2 regions of the Macrococcoides bohemicum genome follow, and region 2 is predicted to be linked to the other one. Evidence: riboswitches for the same ligand, from Rfam matches in the RefSeq annotation. Region 2 holds a riboswitch; the other holds the start of a gene.
The links. A riboswitch is a leader RNA that binds a small molecule or an ion and turns the genes downstream of it on or off. The one in region 2 is predicted to bind S-adenosylmethionine.
Positions count from the first base shown of each region.

Region 1: it holds a riboswitch for S-adenosylmethionine, as region 2 does, so the genes downstream of both, HT586_RS01580 (methionine ABC transporter ATP-binding protein) here and HT586_RS09315 (hypothetical protein) in region 2, are expected to answer to the same signal.

Region 1 covers NZ_CP054482.1:295,245-310,548, reverse strand. The annotation lists gene HT586_RS01625 (metallophosphoesterase) at 1-772, opposite strand, end outside; gene ybaK (Cys-tRNA(Pro) deacylase) at 783-1,265, opposite strand; gene HT586_RS01615 (GyrI-like domain-containing protein) at 1,343-1,816, shown strand; gene HT586_RS01610 (SE1832 family protein) at 1,820-1,978, shown strand; gene HT586_RS01605 (MFS transporter) at 2,072-3,217, shown strand; gene mspA (membrane stabilizing protein MspA) at 3,214-3,534, shown strand; gene HT586_RS01595 (aminotransferase class I/II-fold pyridoxal phosphate-dependent enzyme) at 3,567-4,727, opposite strand; gene HT586_RS01590 (MetQ/NlpA family ABC transporter substrate-binding protein) at 4,739-5,581, opposite strand; gene HT586_RS01585 (methionine ABC transporter permease) at 5,660-6,322, opposite strand; gene HT586_RS01580 (methionine ABC transporter ATP-binding protein) at 6,323-7,333, opposite strand; SAM riboswitch class I at 7,407-7,512, opposite strand; gene HT586_RS01575 (efflux RND transporter permease subunit) at 7,580-10,753, opposite strand; gene HT586_RS01570 (NAD(P)-dependent oxidoreductase) at 10,894-11,739, opposite strand; gene proC (pyrroline-5-carboxylate reductase) at 12,166-12,951, opposite strand; gene HT586_RS01560 (lipid II:glycine glycyltransferase FemX) at 12,983-14,227, opposite strand; gene HT586_RS01555 (hypothetical protein) at 14,352-14,609, shown strand; gene HT586_RS01550 (VOC family protein) at 14,602-15,304, opposite strand, start outside.
Region 2 covers NZ_CP054482.1:1,795,684-1,810,987, forward strand. The annotation lists gene HT586_RS09265 (TetR/AcrR family transcriptional regulator) at 1-184, shown strand, start outside; gene HT586_RS09270 (hypothetical protein) at 190-732, shown strand; gene HT586_RS09275 (GrpB family protein) at 955-1,233, shown strand; gene HT586_RS09280 (anti-sigma factor family protein) at 1,499-2,155, opposite strand; gene HT586_RS09285 (RNA polymerase sigma factor) at 2,145-2,642, opposite strand; gene HT586_RS09290 (hypothetical protein) at 2,813-3,016, opposite strand; gene HT586_RS09295 (hypothetical protein) at 3,083-3,292, opposite strand; gene HT586_RS09300 (VraH family peptide resistance protein) at 3,599-3,766, shown strand; gene HT586_RS09305 (hypothetical protein) at 4,448-4,972, opposite strand; gene HT586_RS09310 (hypothetical protein) at 5,024-5,218, opposite strand; SAM riboswitch class I at 5,390-5,491, shown strand; gene HT586_RS09315 (hypothetical protein) at 5,565-5,807, shown strand; gene HT586_RS09320 (hypothetical protein) at 5,840-6,082, opposite strand; gene HT586_RS09325 (helix-turn-helix domain-containing protein) at 6,357-6,575, shown strand; gene lacG (6-phospho-beta-galactosidase) at 6,655-8,058, opposite strand; gene HT586_RS09335 (lactose-specific PTS transporter subunit EIIC) at 8,077-9,813, opposite strand; gene HT586_RS09340 (PTS lactose/cellobiose transporter subunit IIA) at 9,816-10,130, opposite strand; gene lacD (tagatose-bisphosphate aldolase) at 10,152-11,132, opposite strand; gene HT586_RS09350 (IS30 family transposase) at 11,280-12,380, shown strand; gene HT586_RS09355 (alanine/glycine:cation symporter family protein) at 12,493-13,839, opposite strand; gene HT586_RS09360 (hypothetical protein) at 13,961-14,323, opposite strand; gene HT586_RS09365 (transaldolase) at 14,553-15,263, opposite strand.

The DNA.
Region 1 (15,304 bases), 860 kb from region 2:
ACACTTCAAAATCCTGAATCACCACTTGTCTCTTATAATCATCTGCTGCCAAAGTTTTTAATGTGTATTCATCATCTGTATATTCAATGATCAACGCGTTAAGTTGGCCACTATATTTCACTTGATTGCCACCATCGATATCAATGATACGTGACGCTTCATTTATCTTAATGTTGTTATTCATGAGTCCATCTTCAACATAGTTACATGTCGGAAAATGACCGACCACAACCATTTTTTCAGCATCATGCGTTGCATTATAAAAGTATGGCATGTTCAGTACGTTATAACGTGATGTATTCATATAATCATGTTGATCAAGCCCTGCATGTACAAATATGAAATCTTCTGTTTCAATCATCAAAGGTAAATCACGAACGATATCATGAATGTGACTAAAATGCTTACACACGTCTTTAGCCATATCACTTTGTGATTCATAATCATCCAATGTCTTACCGAGTTTATCCAGGGCTTCATGTACAAGTGTGTGGCGGCGTTGCATATAATTGTATAAATAATCTTCTTCCAATTCATCGAAGATACAGTCACAATTCCCGAGAAGCATATGAACATGTTCACTTTCCAATAATTCTCCTACGAATTCAACGAGTTCTATACTATTAGGACCTTTATCGATAATATCTCCTAGAATAATGAGTCGATCATCTTCTGTATATCCTACGCTTAATAGCAAATCTTTAAATAAATTAATATTGCCATGAACATCTGAGACAACGATTGTACGTCTATCTTTAATTGACATTGTCATGTAGTTATCTTTAATCTTCACCGGTAATCGGACTCACTTTCGCATTGATTAATTGCACGAGTTCATCAACATTAACTTTCATCTGAATACCTATTTGTCCCGCACTTACGATAATCGTTTCAAGCGCTTGAGCAGATGCATCAATAACAGTCGGAAATTGCTTTTTCATACCTACTGGTGAACATCCTCCTCGAATATAACCTGTAGTCTTTTCCAAATCTTTTACTGCAAGCATTTCTAACTTCTTCTCACCAACTACTTTACTGATGGCTTTAATATTAAGTGTTGCTTCTACTGGAATAACAGCCACATAATAATTATTTTTACCTTGCAGTACTAATGTTTTAAATACTTCTTCAACCGCTTGACCAATTTTATTCGCTACGGTAATCCCATCAACTTGATCATCTTCTATCGAATATGTAAACGTTTCATAAGAGATTTTCTTTTGATCGAGTTTTCTTAATGCGTTTGTTTTTACTTTTTTACTCATATAAATGCCTCCAATATTCTTGTCACTTTATAATATACCACTTTTCATGTATATTTCTTTTAGAAGGGGGTTTTTAAATGACATATAAAGTAGTATCGCTCGACGCATTTTATCTTACTGGTTTAAAAAGAGAATTCACTACCGAAACAATGGGAGAAATCAAACCACTTTGGGATGATCTTGAACAGAACGGCATACTTGCTGACTTACAAACGTTAAATGATGTAGATACTTTAAAAGGTCACATCGGGGCATGCATTAAAACAGAACCATCTGAACATTTAAATTACTTAATTTCAGTTGCTACTCTAGAACCACATGTAAAATATGAAACAGCTTATATCCCAGCCTCTGAATGGGTTGTATTTGATGCCATTGGCCCTATACCAACTGCCATTCAGGAAACATTTGAATATATTTACGGTACGTGGTTTAAAGATGCACCATTCAGACCTTTGCAAACCGCTGATTTAGAGTTCTATCCGCTAGATATGTATTTTGAAACCGAAAACCCAAAAGTAGAAATCTGGATACCTGTAGAAAGGAAGTAAATAATGAATTTAGAACAACAATTATTAGAACTTAAAGAAGAATATATGAGAATACAAAATGATTTAGAGAAAGTTGAATCAACTGGTCAATCTTCACCAAGATTAGAACAAAAGCTTATTGAAATCGAAAAAGCCATACAGGAAACACGCGATAAAATGTAATTTTATCTGTCACGGTAAAAAACCGTGACTTTTTATACTCTTTTCCACTATTATTCGTTACAATATATGTATTAAATTTTTTGGAGTGACTTTATGGACAAACAAATCAAATTACTTATGGCAGTTCAGTTTTTTATATATTTTGGCTTCAGTATCGTTATTCCTGTAATCCCGGCACTTGTGCATAGTATGAACTTAAATGCATTTCATATGGGGTTATTACTTGCCAGTTATTCAATATTTTCGTTTTTAGCAGCGCCATTCTGGGGACATCTATCAGATAAAATTGGCCGTAAAAAAATATTGTTCATCGGACTCATCGGTTTTACATTAAGCTTCTTTTTATTCGGTCTTTTTATCGATAACTTAGCAATGCTCTATACTGCGCGTATTGTAGGCGGTATCTTCTCCGGTGCTTGCTTCTCAACGACAACAAGCATGGTGAGTGATATGACAAGTGAAGAAGAACGTAATAAATATATGGGCCTCATGGGAATGATGATTGGACTTGGTTTCATCTTCGGTCCTGCAGTAGGCGGCTTATTATCAGGTATCAGCTATCAAGTACCATACTTTGTCACAAGTGGCATCCTCGTACTTATTGCAGTATTATCCATGCTAACTTTACAAGAAACTTATCACAGAAACAGTGCGAAAGAAACTGATCTAGGTACTTCAAAAATGATGACACCACAAATTATACTTATCTTAATTTCAACATTTATCGTGATGTTTACGATGAGTGGTATGGAAAGTACATTCCAGCTCTTTGAAATTGAGAAAATAAATATCACTACTACTCAAATGGGTCTTCTTTTTATGATCGGTGGATTGATCAATGCCGGTCTTCAAGGTGGTTATTTACGTAAAGTAAAAGATGGGAAAGAAAAACCCGTTATTATTACAGGTCAGATATTAACAGTTATCGCATTTATCCTATTACCATTCTCTATGAATTTATGGTATGCCGGGCTATGTTTAGTACTTCTAATGGCTGGTAACGCACTAGTTAGAACGTTGCTTACAAGCCAGCTCACAAAAGAAGGCAATCGTAATAATATGGGTAAACTCACTTCAATCAGTTATAGTATGGATAGCTTAGGACGTATTCTTGGTCCACTTACTTTTACCGGAATTTTATCAAATCAAATTGATGCACCGTTTTATTTCGGTGCAATAATGACAGTTATAGGTACAATCGTCTTAATGATGTACTTTAAGAAAGGACGTACAGTATGATTTTTTTAATTGCATTGTTCACAATAATGTATCTTATTGTGAGTTACACGAGTATTTATCACTTTAAAATGAATATTTTAAATATATTACGTATTATATTAGGACTAGGGTATTGCTTCTTTATCTATACATCTGTGATGCATATCCCGGGAAATATGAAGTACTGGATTACTTTACTTGCGATATGTTTATTGATGAATATTGAAATTGCGGCTTATAAATATAAATTTAATGATTCAAAAGCAAAAAGAATTCTAGATATCTTTTCCCTTGTTATCGCTTTAATGGTTATTGTAATTACAGCGATATATATATAAACAGGATGCCAAAATAGCATCCTGTTTTTTTATCATTCATAAAGAACATTCGTTTCTTTAATGCGTTCAATAAATTCATCTACTTGAGCATCATCTACTGCAAGAGAAACACGAATGTATCGATCACCTAAACTTCCAAACGGCAGTCCCGGTGTTGTGAGCATGCTTTGTGACTTCAGTAAGAAATCGACATATTCTTCACTGTTAAACTCATCCGGTACTTTTATCCAGATAAATATGCCACCTTGCATCGGCTCAAACGGAATATCTGCTTCAGTTAAGGCTTTAGTCACTTTATCACGACGTCTTTTAAATAATTCATTCTGTTCATTTAAAAACGGTTCACCAAGCTCTAATGCCGCTACAGCACCATCTTGAATAGCGCCCCACATACCCACTTGCGTGTGATCCTGGAAATAGTTTAAGTTCTCGATAATTTCAGCATTACCTACAGCAAAGCCTACGCGTACACCTGACATATTAAACGCTTTAGATAATGAATAGATTTCTATCGCAACATCTTTAGCGCCAGGCGATTGCAAGATGCTAGGATTCTTTGCATCAAATCCAAATGCAGCATAGGCAAAGTCATGCACAATTTTTGTATCTGTGTCTTTAAAACGATTGATTGTTGCATCAAAGAATTCTTTTGTTGCAACTGCACCAGTTGGGTTACTTGGATAATTTAAATAGATTAGTTTTGTATTGTTAAGTTCTGCTTCATCAATTTTATCGAAATCAGGTAAATAATGATCTTCTGGATACAGTTTCAGTTCATAATGTTCACCTCTAGCAAGTTTCACCCCCGCTAAATAATCTGTGTATCCCGGATTTGGTAACAATACACCATCTCCTGGCTCAATCACACATGTCGGTAGGTGCACTAACCCACTTTTCGTACCATATAAAATACAAATTTCTTTGTCCTGGTCTAATTCGACATCATATACGTCTTTATAGAACTTTTTAATTGCAGCTTTAAATGTTTCTTTCCCTCTAAATACACCGTATTTATTATTTTGTGGATTTTGAATACTTTCAGTCAGTGCTTGAATTACGCTATCAGGTACTGGTTTATCAGGTATCCCTACCGCCATATTTATGAGCGGCTTACTCCCTACTTCAAGCTTTCGTCCCATCGTCTTGCCAAAATAACTTTCCGGAATTGTTTCTAATATTTTTGTGTATGCCATTACACTGCCTCCTATGGTTTATCAAATCCAACGAATGATTCATCTATTACTTTATCAAAGGCTTTAGATGTTATTACTTTATTTATATCTTTTGTTAATTGACTATTTTCATTCTTCTTGTTAACAACGATACGATTTCGATAATGTTCATCCATCTGCTCTAACTGTAATGCTGATTTCAAATCAATTTTAGAAGCTAATGCAAAGTTACCAGGAATAGCTGATAATCCTATACTATCTTTGCTACGTGGTAATTGTGCTGCTTCTACTGCTACAAACTTTAAATTTTTCTTATTATTAATAACATCACGTTCTGAAATTGTAAGTTCATTTGTCCCTGGTTTAATATCAATAAGGTGTGCTAATTTTAAGGTTTTAAAAGCACGCGCTGCATTAACCGGATCGTTTGGAATTGCAATCTCAGCACCATTAGGTACTTCTTCAAATGATTTATATTTACCAGAATAAATACCCATCGGTGCAGTTGGAACTTGTCCTGTTGCAACAAGATTGGTCTTATTTTGAGCATTAAACTGTTTCATAAATTCAATATGCTGGTATAAATTCGCATCTAAATCACCTTTTGCTAATGATTTATTCGGCTGAATGTAATCAGAGTATTCAACGCGCTCTACTGTATAGCCTAATTTTTCAAGACCAGGCTGAATTGCTTTCTTTACCATATCAGCATAAGGCCCACTCGTTGCACCAATACTAACTTTACCTTTATCTTTGCTTTGCGTACTTTTTACATCCGCATTTTGACGTTCAAATGGATTACCTTTATCTAATAATATCCCAGATAACAATATAACAATGATGCCAGACAATATAAAAATAACTATATTCTTCATATTTTTCCTTCTTTCGTTTCTTTTATTTTTTCGCTTTTTATTATTTTTCAATTATATTTTACTCTTTCGTTTTACCTATTATCTTTTATCTACACGTTTACTGATAAAGTCACCAGTAATTTGAATCAGTTGTACAAGGATGATGAGTATAATGACTGTTACTATCATCGTAACGTTGTCATAACGATAGTATCCATATCGAATGGCAAGGTCACCAATACCTCCTCCACCGATAACACCGGCTGTTGCGCTATAAGCTAGTATGCTAATAATCGCTAAAGTAATTGCCTGAAAAATCCCTGACATACTTTCTGGAATTAACACATCCATAATAATTTGTTTAAGAGATGCACCAGTAGCTACACATGCTTCAATGACACCTTTATCGACTTCCTTTAAAGATGTTTCAATAAGTCTAGCAAATAAAGGTACAGCGGCAAGCGTTAAAGCGACACTTGCAACATAAGGACCATGGGACTGCCCAACAATCTTCGTAGCAAATGGCAGTATCGCTACCATCAAAATGATAAACGGAAACGAACGAATGATATTGACGATAAATCCTAATATCGAGTTAAGTGGTCCATTCGGTAATAGTAATTGATTGCGTGTTAAATAAAGAAGGATACCAAGTGGCAATCCAATAAGAACAGAGAGTGTAATTGCGATACTAGACATTAAAATCGTTTCTAAAAATGCTTTATATAATTCTGGTAGAAGTGTTTGAAATTTATCGCTCATTTATGCCACCCTCTCGATTCCATTTGATTTCTTTATGTATTCATTTATAGCGATTCTTTCTTGAATATCACCTGTAACTTCGAAAGTTAATATACCTATCGGTTGATTTTGTATGTATTCAATCCTGCCTTGAATAATCGAGATATCGCAGTTAAATTTCTTATATAAATTATTGATAAACGCACTTTCTGCACTATCTCCAATAAACTTAACCGTAATAATTTCTTTGTCTTCATTATTTAATTTCATATATTGCTCTGGTAATTCCAGATGATAGATATCATTTACAAAATGTCTTGTTAAATCACTTTGGGGATTAGAAAACACAGTAAATACATCTGCATGTTCTACGATTTCTCCATTATCCATTACGGCTACTTCATCACAAATTTCTTTTATGACATCCATCTCATGCGTAATTACAACGACTGTAATCCCTAATTTCTGATTAATATCGCGAATCAAGTTTAATATACTTTTTGTTGTCTCTGGATCTAGCGCACTCGTCGCTTCATCACACAACAATATTTCAGGATTATTAGCAAGCGCACGCGCAATTCCAACGCGTTGCTTTTGTCCTCCTGATAACTCTCTTGGATAACTGTCACGGCGATGTGTTAGTCCTACAAGATCAAGTAATTCGGTAATGCGATCATCATACTGTTTCTTAGGGAAATGTGCTGCTTTTAAACTGAATGCGATGTTTTCCGCCACTGTCTTAGATTGGATTAAATTAAACTGCTGGAAAATCATCCCTATGTTTAATCGTTCTTTTTGTAGTTTCTGCTTGTTTAATTTTGTAATATCTACATCATTCACAAGCACTTGACCACTCGTAGGCTTCTCAAGTAAATTAATTGTTCTGAGTAACGTACTTTTACCAGCACCGCTATAACCAATAAGCCCAAATATTTTTCCGGTTGGTATTGTTAAGTAAATATCTTTCAACGCTTGTGTTGTCTTACCGTTCCTTCTGTATGTCTTATTGACATCAATAAACTGTATCGCCAATCTATTCCCTCCACTTACCTTATCCAAAGAAAAAAAACGTCATTGCTTAATAGCAATGACGTATTATATGAGTCACTTATCTATCAAGCATAATAGCTTGTTGGATTTAGCACAGTACTCGTAAGAGCCCGCTGCTGAGACATCATAGGGCCAATTCCCTCAGTCTCTCTGGATAAGATATTTAATTTTTAATATGGTATTTATATTAGTACTCAAATTTTGAATTGTCAATGAATTCTTTAGTTTTTATTTATTTACAACGGTTACTCGCTCTGTTGTTGCATTGCTTTTCGTAAATTTATTACGCATTTTCATCAATAATTCATACACAATCGGCACGACGATCAATGTTAATAACGTAGAGGATACTAAACCACCGATTACCGTTACAGCAAGTGCTTTAGAAATCAATACTGAGCCGTCTCCACCAAATAATAACGGCATTAATGCGCCAACTGTTGCAAGTGCTGTCATAAGTATTGGACGTACACGTGTCGTTGCAGCTTCTAAAATCGCTTCACGTGTCGGTAATCCTTCTGCTTCTTTGTTAATGACGCGATCAATTAATACAATCGCATTTGTTACAACGATACCAATTAACATTAACATACCGATCATAGATGGTACTGATAATGTTTCTTTGAAAGCTAGCAGGCCTAATATTACTCCGATAATTGTAAATGGTAATGAGAATAGGATTGCGAGTGGTGCGAGTCCACCTTTAAATGTTAATACCAGGATTAAATAAACAATACCTACTGCTGCAAGCATTGCAAGTCCGAGTTGTGAGAAACTTTCTCCAATATCTTCACTTGTCCCACCAACGTGAACATCAACGTTATCAGGGTGTTTTAAAGCATTGACCTTTTCTGTTACATCTTGTGTAGCTTTACTAACATCTTTACCTTTAATCTTTCCTTCAACTGATGCTGAAATATTACCATCTTCACGCTTAATCGTGTCAGAAGTTTTTGTTTCTTCGATCTTAACAACTTCACTTAATGTCACTACTTTACCTAGTGGTGAAGTAATTTTTGTGTTTTCTAACTTTTCTTTCGTCCAGTTATCTTCTTTTTTCTTCGTTAAGATAACTTCTGTTGATTTACCTTTTTCGCCGACTTTCGTCACAACTTTATCATCGCTACGTTGATTTAACGTCATTGCAACTTGTCCAGCTGTTAAACCTAATTCAGACAATTTATTATGATTTACTTTTAAAGTATAAGCATCGTAACTATCTGAAAGTGATGTATTGACATTTGTTAACGATTTAACATCTTTCAATTCTTTTTCTAACTTTTCAACGACTGGTCGAATGGCTTCTGTTGATGGCCCATTAACGGTTACTGTAACCGCATTTGTTGCACCACCTGTTGCAAAGTCCTGGTTTTTCCAATCGCCTTCATGATTTAATTTAGCAATTTTAGCTAATACTTTATCCGCTTCATCTTCCCAGTTCGGAGTATCTTTCTTATATTCGACCATCATCGCCATATCATTAGATGCGATAGGGTTAAATGGATTTTCTCCTCCTACAGAGAATTGCGTATTCACAACGTTATCATTTTTAGCTAATATTTTCTGAACTGCTTCACCTTTTTTCACAACGTCTTCCTCTTTTTCACCTGGTTTCGGTTTATATGTTAATGCCAATAATTTATCTTCACCAGTAGAAATAAATGACGTACCTAAGAACGGTGTTAAGAAAAGACTACCTACAAGTAATAACACACTTAATGCAGATACAATCGCTTTATGACTTAATGACCAGTCTAATATCTTGCGATAGAATCCAGCTATCTTTCCGACCTTTTCTTCATCGTCATGATGACCTTTAATACCATTCTTAAAGAATGTATGTGCCAACATCGGCACGATAGTAATCGCGATTAAAAGTGAGGCAAGTAATGCAAATACCACGGTCCATGCAAATGGTCTGAAGATTTCACCAATAGACCCAGATACTAACGCTAATGGTAAGAATACAGCGATTGTAACCATCGTAGAACTCATGATTGGAATGAACATTTCTTTCGTTGCACTGCTGATTAATTCAAATCCTGTTAACTTCTCACCTTTAAGCGACATGCGACGGAATATATTCTCAATAACGACAATCGAGTCATCAATAACACGTCCAATTGCAACGGTCATCGCCCCTAACGTCATAATGTTAAGTGAAATGTCCATCTGTTTTAAAACAAGCATCGCCATTAAAATAGACATCGGAATAGAAACCACTGCAATTAAAGTTGAACGAATATTTCTTAGGAAGATCAAAATCATAATAACCGCAAATATCGCACCGATGATCGCTTTTTCCGCCATCGTCTTAACTGAATCTTCAATAGGTTTTGCCTGATCCATCATAAGTACGGCACTCATATCAGGATTGTCTTTTTTAAATTGTTTAACTTTTTCTTTTACTGCATTAGCCAAAGTTACAGTGTTCGCATCATCTGATTTGATAACCTGCACGCTTAATGAGTCTTTACCATTTGTTTTAGAAATCGATTCACGGCTTTGCACTGTTTTTATATCTGCTACATCTGATAATTTCACAGTTGGCACTTTGGCATTTTTCATCGCTTCCATCATAGCCTTCTGTGCCGCCGGATCTTGTGGCATTTGTGCCGACTGACTTTGGGCTGTTTGGCTTTGAGTAGCACTGCTATCTGTCACCGGAATTTTAAGCGATTTTAATGCTTCCACATTTGTAAACTGACCATTTACGATAATACTCTTTAAATCATTACCGAAAGTATATAATCCAAGTGGCGCCTCCATTGTAGCACCTTTAATAAACTGTAATACGCTATCTTCAGTTAACTTTTTCGCTTTTAACTTTTTGTCATCAAACTGAAGTTCAACCTGTTCAACTTCCTGTCCTGAAAATGTAACGTTTGTTACACCTTCAATACCTTCAATTTCAGGTACTAAATCTTTTTTAATCTTTTCTGTTAAAGTCTTGATATCTGATTTATCACTAGATATTGAATAGCTGATAATCGGGAAAGTGTACATCGACATTTGAGATACTTGTTTATCCATAGCACCTTCAGGCATCTCAACTTTATCAATCTGCTTTTCCAGTTCATTTTGTGCTTCATCCATATCTGTACCAAATTTATATTGCACCGTTACAGCAGAAGCGTTTTCAAGAGACTGACTTGTTACTTTTTCTACACCAGATAAATTCTTAACTTTCTTTTCAATCGGATCGGTTATACCTTCTAAAACATCCTCAGGTGTAGCACCTGGATAAGGTGTTGTAATCGATATTACCGGAGTTGACATGCTCGGTAACATTTCCATCTTCATCTTCGTTGCACTATAAACCCCGGCTGCTAAAATAATTAATGTCATCAACCAGATAGCAAGTTTATTATGCAAAGAAAAATCAATTATTTTCTTAATCAAGACTTTTCCTCCATTCATTTATGAACTTCTTAACAATAGGCAATTTTACATGATTTATTCAAATAAAGCACCTAATATCACACAACTTCATTAAATATTAATATTCGCTATTTCTTTATATTTTTTATTGAAATCTTTTATTAATATCTTTTATAGATAATCTGTGTGCCCGTCGTCTGCTTCAGCTCATCAGACAATGTGTCATACATTTCATATGCAAGTGCTAAACCTGGCAATTGAATATTCAGTTTCTCTGCTTCATTTAAAGCAATCTTCATATCCTTTAAGAAATGATGCGTATAAAATCCAGGCGCATAGTCGTCAACTAACATACGTGGTGCAAGGTTAGATAGCGACCAGCTTCCTGCAGCGCCTTTCGAGATTGTTTCAAGTACACGTTCAACATCTAACCCAGCTGACTTTGCATAATAAAGACTTTCTGCAACACCCAACATGTTAGAAGCAATTGCAATCTGATTCGCCATCTTCGTATGCTGTCCACTTCCTGCAGCTCCAAAATATGAAATAGATTTACCAATGCGTTCAAATAGTGGATACACTTGATCAAACGTTGTTTCATTACCACCTACCATAATAGAAAGTGTGGCATTTTTGGCACCGATATCTCCTCCACTGACTGGAGCATCGAGCACTTCAATTCCTTTTGTTTGTCCTGCTTCAAATAATTGCTTAGCAAGTTCAGGACTGCTCGTAGTGCAGTCAATGAATATTTGACCGCTGCTACCGTTTGTAATTAATCCATTCTCAGCAAGATATGTCTCTTCTACATCTTTTGGATAGCCAAGTATCGTAAAAACAATGTCGGCTTGTTCAACTACAGATTTTGGTGATTCACACCACACAGCTCCAGCTTCTAATAAAGGCGCTGCTTTCTCTTTCGTTCTGTTATATACAAATAACACTTCTCCTAAATGTCTTGCCATACTTGTTCCCATAACACCTGTTCCGATAAATCCTATTTTCATATTCACAACTCCTTAATATTTTTATAATTTTATATTTTTATCCGTTGATATATATTACAATATAAGTGAATGGAGGTTAAACAATGCAAAAAGTAATGATGACCATGTTAATTGTCATGCATATCGTATTTTTTTTGAGTTACTTTATACATAGTGGCATTATATTTTTAACTATATATTTTTGGTTAATATTTTGTATCGTTACTTTTCTGATAGGCATACATTATCATTTTTCTAATGATCCGAGTCTTTCTAAAAATATTACCTACAGATTACTTGCGATATTTTTAACTTCATTTAGCGTCTTTAACTTCCTATTTATATTATACGTTACATTTGTAAATCCGTTTCTATATATGAATACAAAACAATCAATTTTTAGCATCTTTAACTAATAAAGAGACTGTACACTTTCGTGTCAGCCTCTTAACCTTTATTAAAAGCATTGATTGCATCCATCGCTTTTGAAATAGCATCTCTGAAACCTTTTTCTTCTAACATTTTTACACCTTGTATCGTTGATCCGCCTGGTGTTGTTACCTGATCTTTTAATACACCGGGATGTTCTTTCGTTTGACGTACCATCGTTCCTGCACCAATAATCATCTCACTAACCATTTGATATGCAAGCTCACGATTTAAACCTTCACTCACAGCATTGTCTGCCATCGCTTCAATGAGGAGATATATAAACGTCGGGCTTGATCCGGTCACAGCAGGCATGATATGCATTAATGATTCATCAATCCAGTGTGTATAGCCTAAACGCTTCATTATTTCTTCTATTTGCTTTGCTTCTTTTTTCTCAACAAATTCATTCTTGCTCATCGCAAGCACACCAGCATTAACCCCTACCGGCGTATTAGGCATAAGTCGAATAATTTTTGGATGTTCATCAAATTCATCATCAATCTCCTGAATAGATAATCCCCCAACGATAGAAATTAGAATATGATGTTCACATAAATATCTGGCCATTTTTGAAGTAACTTCGCGATAATTGTTAGGTGTTATACCCAACACTATTACGTCATATTGTACAATATCACTCATTTTTGTAAGTGGTGTAATATTATGTTTGGCATTAAAATTTTGAAGCTTATCTTTATCTCTCATCCAAATACCTAAATAAGTTCTAGTAAGTCCACTTCTGTTTAATCCTTTAACCATCTCTGTGACCATTTTACCGCCACCGATAAATGCTATTCTCAAAAGCTGTCACCTCAATAATTATAATAACTTTTTACTTTGTTCTTATTTTAATCTTCTTCTTAAGATCTGTCATTTTTGGTTTAACAACTTCTATCAAATTATAAATTGGTTGATTTAATACATAGTCAAATTCTCCAACTTTTTCAATTAACCTAGTACCCCAGACTTTCTTAAATTGCCATAGTCCAAAATACTTAGAGTCTTTATCAGGTTCTTTACTCGTTCCACCAAAGTCATAACTTGTAGCACCTACTGAACGTGCATATTGCATCATACTAAATTGCATATTATGGTTAGGTAAGTAATCTCTAAATTCATTGCTTGAAGCGCCATATAAGTAGTATGACTTTTTACCCGCAAAAGTCAGTAAAGCACCTGATAATACTTTTCCTTCAGGGTGCGTTTGTTTTAAAGTTTCTAACGCTGCAATTTGTTTTTGAATTTTCTCTCGTTTAATATTTAAATCATTTAGCTGATTCTGCGCTTTCTTTTGATCTTTCTTTTGCGTGAGTTTTTCTTTCTGTACTTCAATATCAGCAAGTTCCTGATTTAAGTTTCGAAGGACTTTGTCTGGTACTAATTTCACTAAAAATAATTCAGCATCACCATTTGGATTCAATGCATCATAAATATTTTCAAAGTAGGAAACATCACGCGTTAGAAAGCCATCACGCTTTCCTGTTTCTTTCATCAATTCAGCGAAAGTACCTAAATCCGTTCTATCACCTTTAATACATTCAGTTCCCATCTTCAAACTGCGTTTCACTTTTGAACGATTGTTTCTTTCAAATGATTTAAGCAAAGTTTCATCGTCAACACTAATATCTGTAACCATCGTCATTCGAGGTTGAATGTAATCTGAACTTAAGCCATCTCCGAATCCTCGATGGATAAAACCTAAAGCTTCTAATTGTTGTACCATATCACCCATCGATTCTACTTCAACATCAGGATCGAGTTTTATCACATATGCTTTTTCTGATTTTGCAACTTTGATTGCATCCTTTACTAATGCTTCTACCGCTTCTTTATCTTTGTAATCAACAATAAATCCTCTAGAGATATAGCAAAGTTTGTATGGTAATTTCGGAACTTTCTTGAATAGTAATTGTCCTACCCCGACAATCTCACCATCTCGACCAACAGCAATACGGCGTGCATACCAACCTGAACGAGATTTAGAAGCTGCCCAATCCGTTAGTTGTAATAGATCTCCGTTGTCATGTGTTTTTACGAAATGATCATGTACCTCATTACTTATATTAATTTTTGAAATTGTCATAATAAGAATCCTTTCATTCGTCACGCAACAATTTTTATTATTTTATTGTTACAATTGAACTAATGTTAATGTTACTTTATTATTTTATCATTATTCTATAAAAAATGAGGTTTTTTATATGCTGAAAAATATATTATTAGTGTTACTTGCGGTTATCAACGCATATTTTATATATACTTTATCAACCGATGCTTCTATTAATTTATTGAGTGTCCATATCATTTCTGCTGGTTTTGCAGTTATTTTGTCTATATTATTTTTAATTACGCGCGTTACATCATTTACAAAAATACTTGCAGCTTTAACAATTATTATTACTGCTTACCATATCTATTTAATCGTTATGGTAATCTACAATTATGTTTACGTTAAATAAATGCATATACTGCATCATGCACAAGATGTTCGCCTTTAAGGCTGTCATCTTGTGTTTTTATTTCTAATCTTCTGATTTTGTTTTCGTTTCCAGGGACTAACTTAATATGAGGTAATCCTTCCTTTTTTAATAGAAAATATGTATTGATAACCCCACCTACCACTTCATAATCAAGCCACGATACAAATATTTCTGCAATGCTATCAAAGTCATGCGTTTCGATAACAATCGTGTCGATATGAAGGTGCAATTGCATCTCACTTTCTAATACTTTCTGTCTTTCTTTATCCGACTCTTCCCATTGTATAAAGAAAGGTAACTCAAAATTACATTCGTCATCTATATATAAAAGTTCCCATTGTATTAGTTTACCTTGAGGTGTGACTCTTTCCATCTTTAATGGTCCTAATGTCTTTAAACCTAACGATTTAAAGTGATGATTTAGGGCATTAATATCCTGCGTTCTAAAACATAATCGTTTAAATCCTTCAGTATAATTAGTTCTTCCTAATGTACTCGCGAAACCCAGATATTCTGTATCATCTTTCATTGCAGCTTCTATTAATTGTTTATCAAATACATCGATAAATTCGATATAAGATAAATCTATTCTGCTTAAACTATTTTTAGTACCTAACGACAAATGTTTTCCTCCTGGGATAATATTTAATTTATTACCCGGAAAACGAAAGTCT
Region 2 (15,304 bases):
ATCATTTGAACTCTTGCATCAAAATAATAAAATAAAGCCTTCAATCGACAAAGAAAAATCCATCACAAAACTGCATGCTTTAATTGATGGATTAGCGTTACATAAACTTTATCAGCCGAAACAATTATCAAACACTTTAGTAGAACAAATCATAACGGAAGAAATTCAATCATGGATGGAGTGAGTAAAGTGAGTATCATCATAACATTAATCATTGCAGCTGAAATTCTATTTTGGGTGTTCATAGTTCTTGGATTAGTAACAAGATATATATTTCATAAAGAAAAATTCAGTATGTTATTATTATCATGTACAATACTAGTTGACCTGTTTTTAATTATCGCTACAACATTCAATCTATACCAAGGTGGAACAGCAGAAATTGCACATGGTATCGCTGCTGTATACATTGCTATTTCAATTGTATTTGGTAAAGACTTTATCAATTGGGCAGATGAAAAATTTAAAGTATTATACTTAAAAGAAACACCTCGCCAAAAAATATACGGAAACCAATATGCAAAGCAATACTTAAAGAGTTTTTTAAAACACATCATTGCATTTCTTATCGCATATGGGCTTATCTACCTGATGCAGCTTGTTGCAAACAATCCGTCTTCTCTGAATAATTTACTGGGCGTAATACGTATATGGAAGATTGTCCTCATCATCGATTTTATCATCACAATCAGCTACTTTATTTGGCCGAAGAAAGCGAAATTAGATACTTGATAATTATTGAAACATAGTAAATAACCGGATCAAATTATTAAAGTATTTGATCCGGTTTTTAAATTTACATAAAACATTATTTTAACACTTTGAAAGCTTTATATTTTACACCCCCATATATAAAGTTCTGCTTACTTGATTCATTATTTATTCAGTTACATCTATACACTTGTCTAATTCACTTATCGCCTTTGTTGACTGAAGTTCAATAATACTACTTCCATAGGAGAAAACGGCATCCCTAATCGACGATATTTTCAAAAAGGTGGCGATAATAGAACACATCATCTGCACATCTATGAATTGTATGATTTTAATATTACAAGACATATTGCATTTCGGGATTATTTAATCGCACATCCTGAACAAGCGAATCGATATGCAGATAAGAAACTAGCGTTAGTTAAACAAAATGCCACTGACATAGAAGCATATATAGAAGGGAAAAATGATCTCGTAAAAGAATTAGAGGAACATGCGATTGAATGGTATGAAAAATAATAATATAAAAAAATCACTTTTTTTCTAAGAAACTAACAATTTTTAAAAAATAAGGCAGCCATATTGCTATGACTGCCTTACGTTACTTATCTTTCTTTTTATTTGTGACTGGGAATAGGACTAAGAATAAAATAGGCAGCATAATGATGATCCAAAAATACCATTCCAAAAGGGCTTCCTCCTAAATTATCACAAATTGTACTTCATCACATAATATATCATGGAGAAGAAGAATTTAAAATTAATCATACTCTTATATTTATAACTATTTCCCGACTTCCTTATACAAATCCATAATTTTATATTTAACCTCTTTATCTTTAAATCTTAAAACAATAACATCTTTCTCGTCTATTTTTTCTTTTTCATTATCGGAATTAATTATCGTATTTTTATTTAGAAAAGTTATAGGAATATCAATACCTTTATGTAATGAAGCAGGATCATTCAAGCCCTTTCGTCCTTCATATACAAGATAAATTCTTTTATTTTTTGATTTAATATAAATTTCTTGACTTGGTAACACAAAATGATGTTTATTCTTTGCTGTAATATGCAAGTTTGCTGTGTCAGCTTTAAATTCTTTTTGTACATTCACGTTATTTGCGTCAGTAACCCATTGTGTGGCATATAAATAAATATAAATGCCAAATAAAACTGTAGAAAATAATAAAGCTCCTAATATAGACAAAATAACTTTCTTTTTATTTGACTTCTTAACTTTCTTCAATGCATCAAATTCTCGTGCTTCCTGATGTTGATAATCAGTTTCTTCACTCAATTGGTCTTCCTGTAAACGCTCATATAACGCTCTGCAAGCTTCACATTTATTCATATGGTCATACATCAATTCATTTGTTTCATCACTTGTCAGACCATCGATATAGTTAGGTAACAAGTCTTTAAATAAACTATGATTCATTATGATACACCTCGATTAATTTTTGTTTTGCTCTAAAATAAGTAACCCTAGCCCAATTTTCAGTTTTACCAAAGACAACCGCTATTTCATTGAATGTGAGTTCTTTCTCAATTCTTAGTAACACGATTTCTTTTTCAAGTGGTTTTAATTGATCAATCAAATAATACAATTCGCCTAATTGTTCTTTTAATAGATAATCCTTTTCGACGTTCATTGAAGTACTGTTAATATTATTCGATAATCTATCCACTAAATTTCGTTGTTTAGTATTCTTATGTAGGGCTTGTTTCGCCAGATTTAACGCTATTTGACATAACCACGATGAGAATTTGGTATTCTTATCAGGATCAAATTTATCTAACGACTTAATCGCCTGATAAAACGTTTCCTGTGTTATTTCTTCAGCAAGATCTGCATTATTCAAATACTTTAACAAGAACTTATAAATAAAATCACGATATTCTATATAAATCTGATTATCATTCATCCCGACCCTCCTTCTATATATTATTCATATTTCTAATACTTTCGTTACAAAAATATATTTTAAAAAACAAAACGCATAAAAAGTTCTAGACAAACTTTTTATGCGTTGTTTAAGTATTTATTAGCTATTTTGGTAAAAGATATATTTCCTTGATTATGTAATTTTTTATTCTATCGATTAATTTTCCTAACATTATATTCTTTAATAACAATTAAAATTATTAAGAAAAACACCAAAAATGGAATAACATTATGAGATACCTCTGACCATTCCCATACATTACCTGTAGTTAAATAGATCATAAAAAATTGAACGAGCAATACACCGAAACATCCTCCTAAAGCAGCGTAAACAACATCTTTATTTGTTTTCATATTTAATAAACACTCCTTTACAAGTTGATAATATCATTTTAATAAAAGCATCAAAAAAATTTTTAATTATTCCTCTTTATTCCTATAAACTTTTTTCCCGGAAACATACCAAGGATATAGTGCATTAAATAATAAATAAATTAATATAAATACAACGCTCATCCACATAAAAACAAATTTATATTCAAAATTAGTAGATAACAAAATAATATTCATCAATCCAATGAATAATATTATTTTAATAAGTTTCGAAACATAGTGATCATCGCTATTCATTTATTCATCTCCTATCCCTTATTTCATATAATCATTTACGTAAAGGAGTTAACAACAGTCACAAATATTAAGACAACAATACCACCAATCAACCCTTTTTTTATATTTTCATTTTTAAATGGTCTCTTCGAAATAGCAATAAGAAATATGAAAAGTAAAAGTACATAAAGCAAAGCTAGTAAATTCATAATCAATAATCATTCCTTTATATATTTATATATGTTTATATTTATATATTTATAAACATATATGCTAAAATATGTATATGATTTATAATGATATAAATTTAATAACGGAGGATTATTAATGACGATAAAAGAATTTATAAACCGCCTATTAGAAAAGAAATGGACGATGGAAGATTTATTATATATATTTTTATCAGCTTGTATTGCTGGTGTAATCGTAACACCGATATTTGCTTTACCAGTAGGATTAATTATTTATTATTACTTCTTCTATGATGAAGAATAAATTTGAAAAAATAGAAAATGCATAAAACGTTAAAGACAATCACTTTATGCATTTTTGATTTTTTGTAGAGGTGATTTACTTGAAGAAGAAAGTTATAACACTCAATATTCTAAATTACTTATTGTATATTGGTTTGATGTTATTTCATATTTACGGAAATAGTATCATTGAATTGGAAGGTATTTGGGTGTACTGCTCAATTGGTATAAGTTCATTAATGATTATTTTTTATATGTTTCATCTGCTGGATAAATATCCTGGATATAAAAAATTATTATATTTTTCACTCACAATTAATTTTTTTAATATTGTAGTATATATGCCAGTGATGTACTTGATATTACTTTCATTCCCTTAATACCGAGGTATCACTTATATTCGATACCTTCTCCATTTTCCTAAAGGTATATCCTCTAAGTCTTCTTTGACTTTCTCTGCAGTTAGATAATGGCTTCAAGGATTAGAATAATACTGAGATAATAGAATTGGTCACCTAGAGCGATGAATTCATAAGGAAATATCTTACTTCCGAAATAATATATTAGTGATAGCGCAATAACCGTATCTAGACTATACATGACGATTCTTAATATAGTTATATGTCTTTTAAAGTTCATTTTAATACTCTTTCTATTTTAAGATTTATAAATATAAATTCTTCAATGAAAATACATTTTAATACTATCCCTGCCACTCCGCTTCTGTCATTACCTCATCATCATCAAAGTCATGCGCATAATCATATTTAAATTCCTGTTTGATCCACGCAATAAGCGCTGTATCTTCAGAAATAACATCAATGAAAAACGGACTTAATCGAATAAACGTTTTATCATTATACAGATAACTAAAAAATGGCATCTTTTCTTTCCTTTTATGATATCTCATGTAATTGATCGCATCTTCTAACGGTAATCCTTTAATACTAATATGCGTAAAATCCTTCTTTAATTCTTCATTGTAGACGATATACTCATTGTACCTTTTGATATCAATAATCTTTCCTAACCCATAATGCTGCGCATTAATGTCAAATCCATTGTATAGCAAATCATATTTGTTTGAGAATTTCTTTAGTAACTTCATATAACTAAAGTATGTAAGTCTAGATTCATAAAACCTTACACGTTTATCATTCTCTACAAACCTAAAAGGTGATACACTTTGATTTAAAATATCGATACCAGCAACTTTAATTGATGTCATGATTCGTCTCCTTATACTTTGTATTAATAGATACAGCATTCTTTCAGATCGTTACGACTGTCTTCCGTTCTCAATATGTGTCGCTAAATTCTTAAAGTACATCGGCATACCGATTGTTAGCAGTAACCCTGCAATGAGTCCGTGAAAACTATCTGGTTTAATATCATAAATTAAAGCAAACCCAATGAATATAAATCCAATGATACTAAGCGCTGCACCAATAAAAAGTTTATGACATGATTTCATTACTTTTATCTCCTCATTTTCTTTTAATTATACTATCTCAATCCATGTACTTTACCTTAAACTTACCTTAAACTTACCTTAAAAATATGGCTCAAAAAATATTACAAAATGATTTCGAAGGGTTCTGAATAAAAAAGTATGGTATAATTAACTTACAAAAAAATAGCTCGTATCTTATTCAGAGCAGGTGGAGGGACTTGGCCCTATGAAACCTCGGCAACAGGCTTATGCACTGTGCTAATTCCAACAAGATGATGTCTTGAAAGATAAGAAGTTCTTACTTAAGCTCTTCTTTCTTTAAGATGAGCTTATTTTTATTGTAAAAACGATTTAAGGAGTGTTTATAATGAGAACAAGAGCAGACGTATTAGCAGAACTCGTAGAGGCACAAATGAAGAAACCGAATAGCTGGGGTTCAAGCATGGCTAGAATGGGAAAGATTTCTCAGCTTAAAAGTGAATTAAATGAATTAGATGCAGCACATTCTACATTTGAATCAAAACCTGAAGAACCAACGATTAATAATGAAAATCGAAAAATTGAATTTGTTATTAACGGTTATAAAGTAACAGTAGAACCGCAGTATTAATGAAAGTGCCTATCAAGCGATAGGCGCTTTTTTTAGTATTTCATCTGATTGTTATATGCAGTCATAAAGAGTAATCCCTTTTTAGTTACTTCAACATTAAGTAAAGTTTCGAACACGTTATCATCGAGTAAGACATTGAACCTGAATTCCACTAAGCCCATCTCAAGTAGGATGAATATGATGTCGTCTTCTTTAAAGTGACCGTAATAGTCTGCATCTGGGTGATCAGTTAATGTTACTAAAATCTTATGTATGCGACCAAGCTCAAAATCCACAGCGTCACCTCCTTTGTATTATGATAGATTAATCATAATATGGGAATTAATACATAAATTAAAAATTTCTAATTTGGAAATTCTGTTCTTTAGAATATCAAATAAACTTATAATAATTTAGTAACACATCTTATCAAAACGCAATATTCAAAAGACAATAACTTTACATTATAATATAAATTTTCATAAAAAAGTGGTTATTTTCCGAGTTGGAAAATAACCACTTTTTCATTTTATTCTTTGTTAATTTCACCTAAAAAAGAGGTGGAAAATATTGAATAACGCAGACATAGCAAAAGCGATAAAATACCATAGAGAAAACCTAGATTATACATCCAAAGAAATGGCACAGCTATTAAATATCGGATTATCAACATACTCAAAGTTAGAAAATGATGAACGTAATATTACTGCTGTTGATCTGTATAACATCAGTAAAATATTTAATATGACGATGGACGAAATAATAACGAAGCAAGGAAGGAGGAAATAGATTATTGGTTTAATGTTTATATATCAAAAGACAAATGGAGTTGCCTACCTAACAACTCCATTTGTAACTTTCGGAATCTTTATTTTATCATTTTTGAATCTGCTAATTCTTTATACCAGTGTGCACTCTTTTTAGGATATCTTTCCTGTGTTTCAAAGTCTACATAGAATAAACCATATCGTTTTTCATATCCATTAGACCAAGAAAATACATCCATCAGTGACCAGATAAAATATCCTTTGACATTAGCACCGTCTTCAATAGCATCAGCGATTACTTCCAGATGTTTTTTAACATAATCAATTCGCGCATCATCATATACAGTTCCATCTACAAATTCATCTTTATATCCTAATCCATTTTCAGTGATATAGATTTTTTTATAGTTTGGATAATCTTTTTTCACGCGCATAATTTGATCGTATAAACCTTGTGGGTAAATCATCCAATCCCAATCAGTTCTAGGGACATCTATATCAAATTCTCTTTGTCCTACCCCTTTTAATTGATATTTAGATCCACCTTTATTGCCTTTAGAATTATGAGTGATTTCTGATTCGCCGTCAAATCCCCTCATCCAATCACTCATATAGTAGTTAATTCCTAAGAAATCATTTAAGTCTTTAGCAGCATCTAGTTCTTTTAAATCTTCATCTAAAATTTCTAGTTTACCACCATTCACTTTAAGAATGTGATTGACACCTTCCATTGTGTGATCAGAATATTGACCAAGATATGTTGCATCTAGAATAAATTTATTATGAATAATATCTTCTAATTCAGCAGCACGTACATCTTCTGGATTTTCTGGATCATACGGATATTTTGTTGGCAAGGCATGCACGACACCTATCTCACCTTCATAGCCATTATCTTTAAATAATTTAACTGCTCTCGCATGTGCTACCATCATATTGTGATGTGACTGAAATACTTTTTCAAAATCATATTTTATGCCTGGAGGAAACTTACCAACAAGATACTGTCCATCACCAATAGGGCCTATTTCATTAAAAGTAGTCCAATATTTTACTTGAGTAAATGTTTCGAAACAAAACTTAGCATAATCTACAAAGTGTTTCACATTTTCTCTATTTAGGAAATCACCATTTTTATGCAAAACTTCAGGTGTATCAAAGTGATGTAATGTAACAAATGGTTCCACATTTCTCTTTAAACACTCATCGAATAAATTTTGATAAAATTGAATGCCTTTTTCATTAACTTCTCCGTATCCTTGTGGAAAAATTCTTGACCATGCAATTGATATTCGTATACCATTTACTCCAAATTTTTCACTTAATTCTAAATCAATTGGATATTTATTATAAAAATCACTTGCTGGTTCAGCAGTATACCAATAATTTTCTTCCAAATAGGTATCCCAAGCTACTCTCCCTTTTCCATCAGTATTTGTCGCACCTTCTGCTTGATACGCTGCTGTTGCTCCTCCAAAAATAAAATCTTCAGGTAACTTTTTCATAAACAATAGATCTCCTCTCTAAGATTTGAATTGATCTTCAACGAATTCAACTGCACCCTTACCATCACGAGTTAATTTGATATATTCTGCACCTTGTGTCTTCGCTAATTTAATACCTAATCTATCTGTATCGATTTTTATATCTTCATAATTTGATGCTACTTGTGGTGCTAAAATCACTAATTGATATTCTTTCATAATATCCATATGTGCTCCATAACTACCTGCTGCAGCTTTAATCGGTTTATCAAATTCAAGAGCAGCCTTATTTAAAGCATTTGCTAATAAACCACTTGTCCCTCCACCAGCACATAATACAAGTACATTTGTTTGTTCTTTTAATCCACTATCATTACTTAGATTATTTTCCGTATTAATAACATTTTCTTTATTATTTGTATTCTTTTCTAAAATTCCATCGGCTTTTGTTGTATCAAAATTTTCTTTAACTTTATCTCTTAAGTTATTTGAATTATCAACACCAGCTAATTCTTCTTCTAAAATTTGTTTGTCATAAACCTTTAGGAATGGATAGTAGATTAAAACATCCACGACTATTAATGTGATAGCAAGTACAAATGACCACATACCTAAACCTGTTCCCATTATAATCCCTAACGGACCAGGTGTTGTCCAAGGCAAGTTAACACTGAAACTGTTCATTCCTAATACATCTACGAAAAACTTGAATATCCAGACGTTTGCAATTGGTGCAAATACAAACGGTATAAAGAACACAGGGTTCAGTACTAAAGGAGCACCAAATAATATTGGTTCGTTAACACCAAAGAATGTCGGTACTGCTGAAGCTCTACCAATCGCTTTATTACGTTTAGATTTCGTCAGCCACATAAACATAAATGGTACAACTAATGTTGCTCCTGTACCACCCATTGTTACAATAAACATTTGCGTTCCAGATGTTAAAATTTTATCTGCATGCTCGCCTGCTTGTAATAATTGATAGTTTGTTTCAATATTCGCATAAGTTATTGCTGCAATAGCAGGTTCAACAATTGAAGGACCATGAATCCCAATAAACCAGAATAAAGCAAATGCTCCAAAGATAATTGTTATTCCAACGTAACCATCTGCTGCAGTGAACAGTGGTGCAAAGAGTTTAACAATTGACTCAGCAACGTTTGTATTTAAGATTGCGCGGCTAAGTAAATCTAATCCATATAGTGTTAAAATAACAAATGAAAATGGAAAAATATCTTTAAATACTTGTGAAATATTTGGTGGTACTTCTGAAGGCATTTTAATTGTTATATTTCTCTTTACACAGAAATTATAAATAATTACTGTCACAAATGCTGCTAAGAAAGCAGTCATTAAACCCTTTGTGCCTAAAAATGCGCTTGAAAATCCTCCAACTTTAACAGCATCTGACGCTAGAAATAAAAATCCACAAATCGCTGCTAACATTGTTGATAAAAAATTAATTTGATTCGTACTATCTAGCTTTCTATTATAAGAATCTGTTAATGACTTAGCTGTCGTACCTGCCACTAATAATGCTATAACACCCATGGTGTAATGATAAGGTTTCATCAATATCATTTCAGCATTTTTACTCCATGTAAATCCAAAAACGTTAGGTACATAAGCAATTAATAAAAATATACTCGAAAATAGTATTACGGGCATAGCTGAAATAAATCCATCACGAATCGCTCTCAAATATATATTACGTGATAGCTTTTCAAATAATGGTTTTGCTTTCTCTATTTGCGCAATTAATTTATCCATTATTTTCAGCTCCCTCTTTTGTAAAGTTCAATCATATGCTTCATCATGTCTTTTAATAATAATGTAGTCATTAGATGATCTTGCCCATGCATCATTGTGACACTATATGCAATATCTTCACCAGATGCTTCTTTAGCTAGTAAGCTTGTTTGAGCATTATGAGCATCAACAATACATTGATTTGCTTCTTCAACTAATTGTTCTGCCTTATCAAATTCTCCATTTTTAGCAGCATTTAAAGCTTCGAGTAACTTTGACCTTGCATCCCCAGCATATGCAACAATTTCAAATCCAAGCATTGTAGTTTCTTCTTTGTTCATATCAATTTCCCTCCAATATTTTTATATTTTTTCTTTGTAAGATGCTGCAGTTGATTTTAATACTTCGTTTAATTGATTAATATTATTATATCCTTCAGATTGTAACCATTTTCTAGCGGCTTCTTCACCTTGTTCAATATAAACTTTAACCGCACCAGACCATGTTGCTCTACCGCATAGTACACCATTAAACTTCGCACCAGATTCAGATGCAAACTTTAATGTTTCCTGGAATAATTGAGCTGAAACACCTGCGCTTAAATAAATATAAGGTAAGTTAGTTGCTTGTTCTTGCTCTTTAAAGTATTGAGCTGCTTCTTCTTTAGAATATACAACTTCATTCTCAGCAAATCCTTCCACAAAATTCATATTTACTGGAACTTCTACTTTTAGAACATCAACATTAAAGCGATCTTTTGAGAATAATTTCATTGCTTCATTTACTTTTCTTGGTTTAACTTTAGCAAACTCAACACTACTGTTATCAGCTATATTATCATCATATGTTAATATTTCTAAGAAGAATGGAATATCCTCTGCTACACATTCAGAGCCTATTCTTTCAATATAAGCTTGTTTTTGATCATTAATGTATTTATCATCATCTACATCGTAGTAAAGTAGGAATTTAACCGCATCTGCACCTTGTTCTTTAATACGTTTAGCAGACCATTCAACTAAACAATCCGGTAATCTTCCTTTCGTTGTAGCATCATAACCAGTTTTTTCATAGGCTAATAATAATCCTGCATCTTTATGTTTTACTTTAGAAGCAGGTAATCCATACTCAGGATCTAATAAAATTGAAGAGGCATACTCAGTTAGTTCCTTAGCTACTAATGATTTTAAATTTTCTATTTGTTCAACAGTTGGATCTTCTTCCTGAAATGCTGACATCATTCTTTTTAAAGCACCACGTTGGTCAAAAGCTAATGCAGAAATAATTCCATTTTCATCACTAACTTTTTCTAAAAATCTTTTCTTATTTTCAGTATTTATCATGTTTTACACCTCTATAATTTTTATTTGCTTGGGAAATTCTATAATCAAGTTAGCCACCTACGGTGTGCTTTAAAAAATAAAAAATGAGCCATGTGCATCCATGTTAATATTGTAGTTACCACAACAAACAATAAGGAATGAATGCAAATGACTCATCTAAATGGTACCACTAATCATGTTAAAGGAAAACACTTAACTGAATTTGAAAGATATCAAATTCAGGTTTTGAAGAGTGAAAATTATTCAAATCGTGCTATTGCTAAAATTTTGAATAGAGCACCTCAAACAATTAACAATGAGATCAATAGAGGAACTGTTAAACAAATTAAGCGCGTAGTTTCTAATGGTAAAGAATATTTTTATGATTATGAATGCTATTTCCCTGATGTTGCTCAACTTAAATATGAAACAAATCGTATGAATTCTTACAGGACTCCAAAACATCAGCTATCTCATGCTTTTATTGATTGGGCTGATAAGATGATGTTGAATAAAAAATGGTCTCCCGATGTCGTAGTTGCCTATGCTAAAAAGAATAATATTTTTTGTGATTCTATTATTCCTTGTGTTTCAACACTATATAACTGGATTGAAAGAGGAATTATGAAGACCTCTAATATCGACCTTATAGAGAAGATTTCACGAAAACCAAATACAAATAGAAGACCTAGTCGAAAAAATAAAAAAGTATTAGGAAAATCTATCGAAGATAGAAGTCATGAAATCAATTCTAGAGATGTCTTTGGTCATTGGGAAATAGATACTGTAATTGGTTCTAAACTTAAAAATGAAAAAGCGTTACTTACACTTGTTGAAAGACAGACACGATTTGAAATCATCGTTCCTATTAAAAGTAAAACTAATGATGCTGTCACATTAGCATTAAGTCAATTAAAAGATCAAATAGGTAATTCATTTTCACGAATATTCAAGTCTATTACTTCTGATAACGGATCAGAGTTCTGTGACCTTACAGAGACATTACCTGATACTGAAATATACTTTACGCACCCTTATTCATCATGGGAACGAGGTACTAAAGAAAACCACCATAAATTCATTAGAAGGATAATCCCTAAAGGAATCAGTATGGGATCAGTATCTGATGAGATAATTTATCGTATCCAAAACTGGATGAACAATTATCCCAGAAAAATTCTAGATTACGAAACACCTACATACCTGTTTCTGAAGTCACTAAAATCCGAAGGATTATTAAGTGAACCATTAAGTTACTATCTCTATTAATTTGGATGTTGTGGCTAACTTGCAATTGAAATTTTCGATACATCTTATTTAATAATCAGATCTATTTTAAGAAAATAACAAAACAGCACATTTTCATGTACTGTTTCTATAACTATTTGTATTCTGAAAAGAACTCATTTGTCAGTCGTTTAACTTGTGGGCTAAGGAGTAATACTGCGATCACGTTAGGGATTAAAATAAACGCTAACGCTAAGTCTAATAGTATCCATAATTGTGTACCATATCCTACTGAGCCTATCGTAATGGATATGATATATACGATTTTCATAATCGTTCCCATCGTTTCACCGAACAGGAATTCTGCCATACGCGATCCATAGTATACGACGACGATTATAGTTGATAATACAAAGAAGATCAGCGATATTGAAATAAGTGCACTTCCAAATAAGCCAAACGCATCTTCATAAGCACGTGCTGTTAACGCTCCTGGATTTGCTTTCGCATCTTTATGTAGATGTACGTCTGACACGAGTACTACAAAGGCTGTTGTCGAACAGATAATCACTGTATCAACAACAATTTCAGATATACTCCAAAATGCCTGTCTTACTGGATGATCAGTCTTTGCTGCGGCATGTGCAATAGGAGAGGTACCGAGTCCCGCTTCATTTGAATACACTCCTCGCGCAAATCCCCATCTTACTGTTGTCGCAAGTGCTGCACCAAATCCACCACCGGCAGCGGCTTCTGGCTTAAATGCTTTCTCCAGCACTAACATTATCACACTGGGTACATGTGTTATATTCATCCCAATAATAATAAATCCAAATAAAAGATATAAACCTACCATTAAAGGCACGAGCTTCTCTGTCACTGTCGCGATGCGTTGGATTCCACCAAAAACAACGATTCCTGTAACGAGCGACATGATAACGCCTGTTATCCATGGATTGATCTGAAACGTGTCATGCATAGAATCTGCAACTGAATTGCCTTGTACCATAACACTTGGTATCAGTTCTATCATCAGCATAAATGCAAAGATAACAGCAAATATCATACCAAGCTTTTTATTTTTAAAGCCTTTCTTCATATAATACGTTGGTCCACCTACAAACTCGCCCGCTTTATTTTTTTCACGGTAATGTATTCCAAGTACGTTTTCACTATACTTCAATGCCATTGCCAAAAATGCAATCAATAACATCCAGAATACTGCTCCTGGCCCACCCATGATGATTGCAGTTGGAACGCCCACAATATTTGCAGCCCCTACTGTAGAAGATAATGCAGAGGTTAAAGCTTGTCTCGGTGTTATCGTTCCTTCACCTTTTGGCGCTTTATTGATACTACCGAACGTCTGTTTAATAATATAAGGAAAGTGTCTGAACTGAATAAAGCCAAGATAGATGGTTAAAAATAAACTTGTACAAAATAATAGTGTGATTAACGGATAACCCCATAGCCATTCTGAAAACTTTAAAATATAATCCATAATTTCCTCCTTTATTATAGTACAACCTTAGTTTACAGAAATATAGGATTATCTTCAAGAATTCATCAGAATATTCTGATATTATAGTCAAAATAAAAACGAGATGTTCATCTCGTTTGAGTTAATCTATTGTAAGTCCTTCACCAACGAATGTTTGATATGCTTCGTACATTCTACCTGGTACACCGCTTTCAGCACTGTTATAGCGATTGAAGTTCTTATCATTTACCACTTCAGTAATCATTTCTATTGTCTCGTCACATCTCGGGTCATCAATCTTCTTACCAGTCGTTTCTTCAGCAATAACAAACAATCTTACTAAATATCTCGTATATGAATCATCTCTATCCAGCGTAATTCCTAATTCTTCAGTAAGCTCTTTACTTGTCTCAACAAAACATCTGAAATCTTCAAAGAAGTCGCCAAATCTTAATAACACATGTCGATAATGTTCATCTGATAGCTTCATATATCTGAATGCCAATTTATACCCCGCCTTAATTTTTAGTCATATCTAGTGTATCATTTTTATAATCGCTTGAAAATGTGCAAATTTAAAATGCTCATAACAGACAGTGATTCTGTAATCACTTGATTAGATGTGATCCATGAAATATTTAACAAAAAAGACAAAGCATGATTGTACATACTTTGTCTAAATCATATATTATTGATTAAACCATTACACAAATTGTGTAATGGTCTAAGGTGTCTTATAAAATGCCTAATCCACTTGATTGAATGTCTTTAGCGAATCCTTTAACTGTATCTACTGATAATTCATCGATGTCACGACCGATGTTTGGAATCTTCTTCACAACATCACCTGGGCAAGTGATAATGTCACAACCGATTTCATCTGCCTGAATCACGTTATAAAGCTCGCGGCATGATGCCCATAAAAGTTTCACGCCTTCTTTTTCGTGACAAACTTTTACAGCAGCACGCATTAATGGCATAGGATCTACACCAGTATCTGCAATACGACCAGCAAATACTGAAACGTATGTTTCAACACCTGGTTTAATTGCTTTCACGATATCTGTCACCTGTTCAATTGTATAAACCGCAGTAACATTTAATTTAATATCCTGTTCAGATAATTTCTTGATCAATGGAATCATAGATTCGCCTTTTGTATTCACGACAGGAATCTTAACAAATACATTTTCACCGAATGACTGAATGATTGCCGCTTCTTTCTCCATCGTTTCCATATCATCGCCGAATACTTCAAATGAGATAGAAGCATCTGGTATTGCCTTAACTGCTGCCTCAGCAAAAGCTTTATAATCTTCTACACCAGCTTTAGCCATAAGTGATGGGTTTGTCGTAAATCCATCAACTGTTTGGTTTTGGTAAGCTGTTTTCATTTGTTCGATATCCGCACCATCAGCAAATACTTGCACATTTAAATTTTTCATTGTTATTCCTCCACATATAATGTATAGACTTCTACTTATTA